Regions from separate parts of the Corynebacterium sp. UMB8791 genome, predicted to be linked through region 3. Evidence: predicted binding sites of a transcription regulator. Region 3 holds the regulator's gene; each other region holds the start of a gene.

Region 1 (2,270 bases), on a different contig from region 3:
GGCACCGCACACTTATGCCCCCACATCCCCAACAACACCTGCACCTGCTTGCTACTTGCCAAACGGCGTTTGCGCCCAAACCTAATCACCTGCCCCTGGGCGTCATAGAGCACACCCATCAAATCTGCATGATCTACCAAGTTGGCAAGCCGTGTGGCAGGCGCCGCCATGTGATTCGGCAAAAATGCTCGCCCATCTGATGTCATATGCACCATCACCTGTGCCGCCGGCGCCATCGTGGCGTGTGTGGCGGCCCCGGTGCGCACCATGTGCACCATCCCCATGAGTGATTGCAGCATTAATCGTGCCGGTGGCAGCCCGAAGGTCGAGCGCATCATCTGCGCATCCGCCTCATCCATCGCGTTGTCATCCGCATAGGCGTGTGCTCCTGCGCGCAGGGCTGCTTGAAAGGCCACACCGTCGGTCGCGTTCATGCAAAACCAGCCGCGTAGGTATTGGCCGTCTTCGCGGATGGTCAGCCCGCAGTGTGCACCAGCATCCTCGGGCTGTTTGTCGGTGGGGGTTGCGCCTGCCAGGGCGTGTACGAGGCCTTGGTAGCCAGATTCGGCGGCTATCTCTACGAGTTCGTGTTGGTTTGCCTCGGTGGCGTAGTCGAGCATGTAGCGCACACTGGTGTAGTCGATGCTTCCTTGTCGCAGCGCGTCGAGGATGGTGGGAAAGCTTGTGAGTTTGCGTGCGACGGCGGCGTATTCGTAGGCACGGGTGCGTTTCATTTTTAGCACTCTGGCAAGCCATGCCCCGGTTGAGGCACACCCGTAGGCTTCGGCGAGGTTGTGGGTGTCGAATTCGGCGATCGCAGTGAGTATTTCTGCGTGTGAGTATGCGAACAGGCGTGCGCTTTCTACGATGGTGTTGATGATGGTGTCGGCGTCGATGGTGGTGTGCATGGTTCCCCCTGGTGTTTTGGTTGTTGTTTAGTATACGTGTTCGAATAGTGGTGTCAAGAGGTTTATTCAAATATTTGTTGGTGGGTGTCCGCGCGGCGGACAGTGCGCGGGGTGCTTTGCGACGCCACTTTCGAGCACGGGTGTGTGGGTGGGTGTCCGCGCGGCGGACACCTTGATGCAATCGTTGGGGTCTTGAGCTGAACTCGCTCTGTCCGCGCCGCGGAATGCTACTGGAGTCGACTAAAGCTTCGTTGGAGTCCGCGCGGCGGACTGTGCGGGAGGTTGGGTTGTAACAACGGATAGATTGTCCGCCCCGCGGAATGCGGGAATCGTCCGTACAAATCACGAAGCGGTGTCCGCGCCGCGGAAACCTTACTTATTGAGAGGTGGGTTGAGCCAAGCTTCGCCAGCTGTTTGTCCGTCCCGCGGACACCCTCATCAAACAATCAGCAGGCCGCAACCGGCAGCTGATCCAGTCGGCCGCGGAGCTGTTCTGCAACGGCGTTGGCCATGGCTTGGCCGGTTTGGTAACTGCCGTCGGCGGGGACAACGACCAAAGCCAAAGCAACGTCCTGCTCTACGGAATTTGACACGAGTCCCATCTGGCGCACTTCGTATCCACCAGTCTCCGAGGGCCCCCACCCGCCTTTGAACCGCGCATTGGGAAGCTGGCCGAGGCCGTAGTCCTGCCCGGGCACGATTTGCCCCATCAACTCAAGGACGGGGTCGGCGTCGCTCAGGCAGCTCAGATTGGACATGAAGGTGGACTCCTCGGCGGCGGTGAGCATGGTTTGGCCGAAGGTTGAGAACTCGGGCCGGATGCGTTCGGTGTTGATGGTTTTTGGTACGCCACCCTCGGCCAAGACGGTATCGCCGGCGCCGGGTGGCAGGGCGTTCCAGAGTTGCAGCGCGGCGTCGTTGTCTGAGGCGGTGATCGCGGCGGGTGCTGCGAGCTGCGCGGTGTCGGGCGCCACGCGGTACGCGGCAACTGCGAGGGGGACTTTGATGGTTGACCAGGCAGGCATCGCTGGGTCGTCGCTGCTGCCGACCCCGCCCGCGGCGACTGCGACGGTGCCTCCGAACTGGTTGGCAACAGCATCAGCGATGGCGGAAAGCAGCTTATCGACGTCCTCTTCGCCCACCGGTTCGTCAACTGGTGCAGGCGGCTGAGCGTTCGGGTGCGTTGTCGTTGAGGTGACGGTGATGGTCGGCGGGGCGTCGTTAGTGGGTGTCCCGCAGGCCCCGAGGGCGGTCACGGCGAGGAGGGCGCAGCATGCTCGTTTCACCTCCACCACCCTAGTGCCCCGGGCACGAAAAAACCCGCACACGAGGTGCGGGTTTTCACGAGTGCTGAATTAGCCC
Region 2 (2,270 bases), on a different contig from region 3:
CACCTACTTTTTCGATAGCGTCTTCAGCGCTTCGCGCAACAGATTCGATGGATCAGTATCCGGTTGTTCCGCAACGAGAGGTTCGACGACAGTCCGCGCACTACGCCCGGTGAATCCAAGCCCAACCAGTGCTTCTACAATCTGCTCACTGATACCTGAGCCTGAAGCAGCCGGAGCCGTTGCACCGTGGCTCGCTTCGCTGCCCGTTTCAAACAAGCCGACAACCTTATCTTTCAGCTCCAACACGATTCGTTCTGCCATCTTCTTACCGACGCCAGGAATCGTTTGAATCTTCTTCGCGTCACCACTGGAAATCAATTCGGCCAGTTCCCCAGGCCCAAAGACTGCCAGTGCTGCCATCGCCAGCTTTGGCCCTAGCCCACTCACGGTTTGAAGCTTGTGAAACATAGTCCGCGAGTCCTCATCCGCGAACCCATACAAGGTCATACCGTCATCGCGGACCACCAGACTGGTGACTACATCCGCATGCTCACCACGAGTTAGGCGACTGAGCGTTGGTGGCGTCGCCAAGAAGCGATAGCCAACGCCCCCGCAGCCGATAACAGCATGATCGAGGCCAATCGAAAGGACGTCACCGTGGAGGGAATCAATCATGAACTAGTTCTTTCTCAGTTTTTCAATAGCGGAAGCTCGGGCAAGCAACGGGGCTCGCCAGCAATGGCAAACAGCGATGGCCAACGCGTCTGCAGCATCTGCTGGCTTTGGTGGCTCGCTCAGACCAAGAATACGTGTAATCATCGTAGTCATCTGTTTCTTATCAGCGCGCCCATTACCAGAAACCGACTTTTTTACCTCTGAGGGCGTATACATGTGCACTGGTATATCGCGCTCTGCAGCGGCGAGGACCATTACCCCGACGGCGTGGGCAGTATGCATCACGGTAGATACGTTACTGCGTTCGAAAATTCGCTCCATCGCAACCACGTCGGGCTTATACTCATCCATCCAGTCGCTTACCGACTTCGAGATCCGCAATAAACGCTCCGATAGTTCCACATCGGAAGGAGTGCGCGCTACACCGACGGCAATCGGTATGACCTGACGTCCTCTCCCCGCTTGAACTACCGAAAGGCCGCATCGGGTCAAACCAGGATCTATGCCCATTACCCTCAGACCTTGGAGGTTCACCGCGCTTCCTTCCGCCGAATATTGTACTGGCACATATGTTCTACCATAGTCTGAAAAAGAACCACCACTCGCTGCAACGAATGGTGGTTGAAAAACAGACTACGCCTTACAAGTCGAGCTCGGCTGCGATCTCGTCAGGAATAGACATGTTCGAGTACACATTCTGTACATCATCAGAGTCTTCGAGGGCATCAATCAGCTTCAGATTCTTTTCAGCTGCAGATGCATCCAGTTCAACTTCCACGTCAGCACGGAAGTCCTGCTCAGAGCCCTCAACCTCGATACCGGCCTCCACTAACGCCTCGCGGACTGCGGCAAGGTCGGTCGGCTGACAGGTAACTTCAAACTCTTCGCCAAGATCGTTAACTTCTTCTGCACCAGCGTCAAGTACCGCCATCAACACATCGTCCTCGGTGAGCTCCCCTTTCGCCACCGTGACGACACCGACGCGATTGAACATGTAGCCCACAGAACCGGTTTCACCAAGATTGCCACCGTTCCTGGTCATTGCCGTACGAACCTCAGTCGCTGCTCGATTACGGTTATCCGTCAGGCACTCGATCAACAGAGCGACACCGTTCGGGCCGTACCCCTCGTACATCACCGACTCCCAGTCAGAGCCGCCGGCTTCCTCGCCCGATCCACGCTTACGCGCACGTTCGATGTTGTCGTTCGGGACCGACGCCTTCTTCGCCTTCTTGATCATGTCATCAAGCGTCGGGTTTCCTGCTGGATCGCCGCCACCAGTGCGAGCTGCAACCTCGATATCTTTGATCAGTTTCGCCCAGAGCTTGGAACGCTTTGCGTCGTTCGCGGCCTTCTTATGTTTAGTAGTAGCCCACTTTGAGTGGCCAGACATCCGGTATCCCTTCGCTTAAAACGGTTGACTATTGGTAATTGAACGTCAACCTACTATACGCCCGAACAGGTTGAGCTGCAGAACCGCGAGCAAGGTTCAGCCGCTAAAGGGAAAGCGAAGCGAAGGCTGGCAGGGCTGCGGTCCCACCCAATCGAAGAAGCCTTACGGCGGGCCGTAGCCGTAGCGAACGAACATCCCTGACAGCGTCGTTATAAAACCGCAGTGCAATTGCCACACGAGTATCTGCAGCGTCAATATCAGC
Region 3 (2,270 bases):
GTAACTCGCGATTGTTCGTGATGACAAAACGGACAGTACATCTACACCCCACTATCTCGGAGAACAGTTATCACCCCCCTACATTAGCGGGTTAACGTTGCGCTGCAGAAGCGACTTCATAGCTATGAGCAACGTTCGAATCGTCCCGCGACACCGAGTCCCACTCGCTATTACCGAAATCGCCCGAGATAAGTACAGCGACGAACATAGTTACCCCAAGAAGGGCTCCCATTAGAACGTTTGCTCGCTGCTCTTGAGGCTCGGCGGAAGAATAAACGGTTGGCTCGGGAGCATCTGCAGCCGCCCAGTGGCAACGAAAGTTCTGGTTGATAACCTGCTCGTGGCGTGACGGCTTACCCCCTCGATCACCCCGCATGGGTACAAAATCCCACACTTCAGCTGGCATTGAAGACCGTGGTGCAAGTGGAGCTCCCGCCATATCAGCACGAGTAGAAATCATTTTCGCCTGGTCAATGATGCTCATAAAATGCCCCTTACCTCATTTCGCGAATTCGAAGGTTTCTCATCTCACGCGAAACATTTTTAGCGTATTTGTTCGATTTAACTTCTATGTTCGATTTATACCATCCCACATCACATCCCCACAACCCCCCAACTATCGAACATATTTGCCCTCTTTGATATATTCTGTACAGAAGACACTATCAAGACTCAATGTGAGGACCCATGGCACACAAGAACACAACCAGTGAAAAGTTCGATATGAGCGTACTTTCAGACAGACAAAAGCGAATCCTTCAAGTCATTCGCGACGCCGTCGTATTACGTGGCTATCCACCAAGCATTCGAGAGATCGGCGACGCCGCAGGACTCCAATCAACTTCTTCTGTCGCCTACCAGCTGAAGGAGCTCGAAAAGAAAGGGTTCCTTCGCCGTGACCCAAACAAGCCACGAGCCGTAGACCTCCGCCACCTGCCAGAATCTATGGGAGGTTCGGTTACACCGAAAAACGATGCGGACATTGATGGAACTTCTCCAGCACGGATGATCCCTGTCCTCGGCCAAATCGCCGCTGGAACTCCGATCCTGGCAGAGGAAAACATTGAACACTACTACCCCCTGCCGGAAGAACTACTCGATAGCGGCGACCTCTTCATGCTTCAGGTGGTTGGAGAATCAATGCGCGATGCAGGCATTCTCAATGGTGACTGGGTAGTCATCCGCTCACAACATGTTGCCGAAGAGGGCGAGTTCGTAGCAGCGCTAATTGACGGGGAGGCAACTGTCAAGGAGTTTCATAAGGACTCTTCCGGAGTATGGCTCATTCCTCATAACGATGCCTTTTCTCCGATACAAGGCAACGACGCCGAGATTATGGGCAAAGTGGTCTCTGTTTTCCGGACCCTGTAGCCATTTTTCGCCATTTCGCCCCCAACCGGGGGCTATCAAACACATGTAAAAGCATTCGGGCGCACGGTTTTGCAACAATAGGGGCAACCTAATTTTTGAACCCTGCTGATTCGTGGTTGCCCCACGGAGGAGTTGTATGTACGCCGAAGAGAGAAGAAGGCAGATCGCGTCACTTACCGCAGTCGAAGGACGCGTGAATGTTACGGAGCTGGCCGAACGGTTTGATGTAACAGCCGAGACCATCAGGCGGGACTTGGCAATTCTCCATAATGAAGGAATTGTCCACCGCGTTCACGGCGGAGCCGTCGCTAGCCAATCATTTCTCACCACAGAGTTTTCTCTTGATGCCCGGTTCCGGTCGGCACCGACCGCCAAATCGGCGATCGCGCGCGCTGCGACACAGTTTCTCCCAGAGGATCCTGGCGCTGGCATCTTTCTCGACGCCGGCACCACCATCAATGGACTGGCCGATCTTATTGCCACAGCAGGAAAAACACAGCATTGGTCTATAGTTACGAACTCCCTCCCGATCGCGCTAGACCTATCATCCTGCGGGCTTACAGACGTTCAGCTCCTCGGGGGGACAGTCCGTGCAATCACCCAAGCTGTTGTAGGCGATACGGCATTACGCACTCTCGCGCTTATGCGTGCAGATGTTGCTTTTATTGGCACGAATGCCTTGACTATTGACCACGGCCTCTCTACCGCCGACGCCCAAGAGGCTGCGGTCAAATCTTCAATGGTCACCAATGCACGCAAGGTAGTTGTGCTCTGCGACTCCACGAAGCTCGGCAATGATTATCTAGTTAGCTTTGCGCCGCTAGACGCAATTGACGTCGTTGTTACCGACACAGACGCACCAGAGAGCTTTGTCAGCGAATTGCGGGAGCGTGGAATCA

Evidence for each region. The regulator LexA, encoded in region 3, represses DNA repair genes until DNA is damaged. The targets are predictions, from matches to a motif close to CGAACANNTGTTCG.
Region 1: the regulator LexA is predicted to act here: its motif matches at 976-989, upstream of ACXIUA_RS02335 (HNH endonuclease signature motif containing protein).
Region 2: the regulator LexA is predicted to act here: its motif matches at 1,178-1,191, upstream of ruvC (crossover junction endodeoxyribonuclease RuvC).

What each region holds. Positions count from the first base shown of each region.
Region 1 is NZ_JBSZCG010000082.1:28,870-31,139, reverse strand. It holds gene ACXIUA_RS02335 (HNH endonuclease signature motif containing protein) at 1-908, opposite strand, end outside; gene ACXIUA_RS02330 (serine hydrolase) at 1,355-2,194, opposite strand; gene ykgO (type B 50S ribosomal protein L36) at 2,264-2,270, opposite strand, start outside.
Region 2 is NZ_JBSZCG010000125.1:74,763-77,032, forward strand. It holds gene ruvA (Holliday junction branch migration protein RuvA) at 4-615, opposite strand; gene ruvC (crossover junction endodeoxyribonuclease RuvC) at 619-1,149, opposite strand; gene ACXIUA_RS07795 (YebC/PmpR family DNA-binding transcriptional regulator) at 1,256-2,008, opposite strand; gene ACXIUA_RS07800 (hypothetical protein) at 2,112-2,270, opposite strand, start outside.
Region 3 is NZ_JBSZCG010000040.1:20,055-22,324, reverse strand. It holds gene nrdR (transcriptional regulator NrdR) at 1-41, opposite strand, end outside; gene ACXIUA_RS01080 (hypothetical protein) at 92-484, opposite strand; gene lexA (transcriptional repressor LexA) at 688-1,371, shown strand; gene ACXIUA_RS01070 (DeoR/GlpR family DNA-binding transcription regulator) at 1,508-2,270, shown strand, end outside.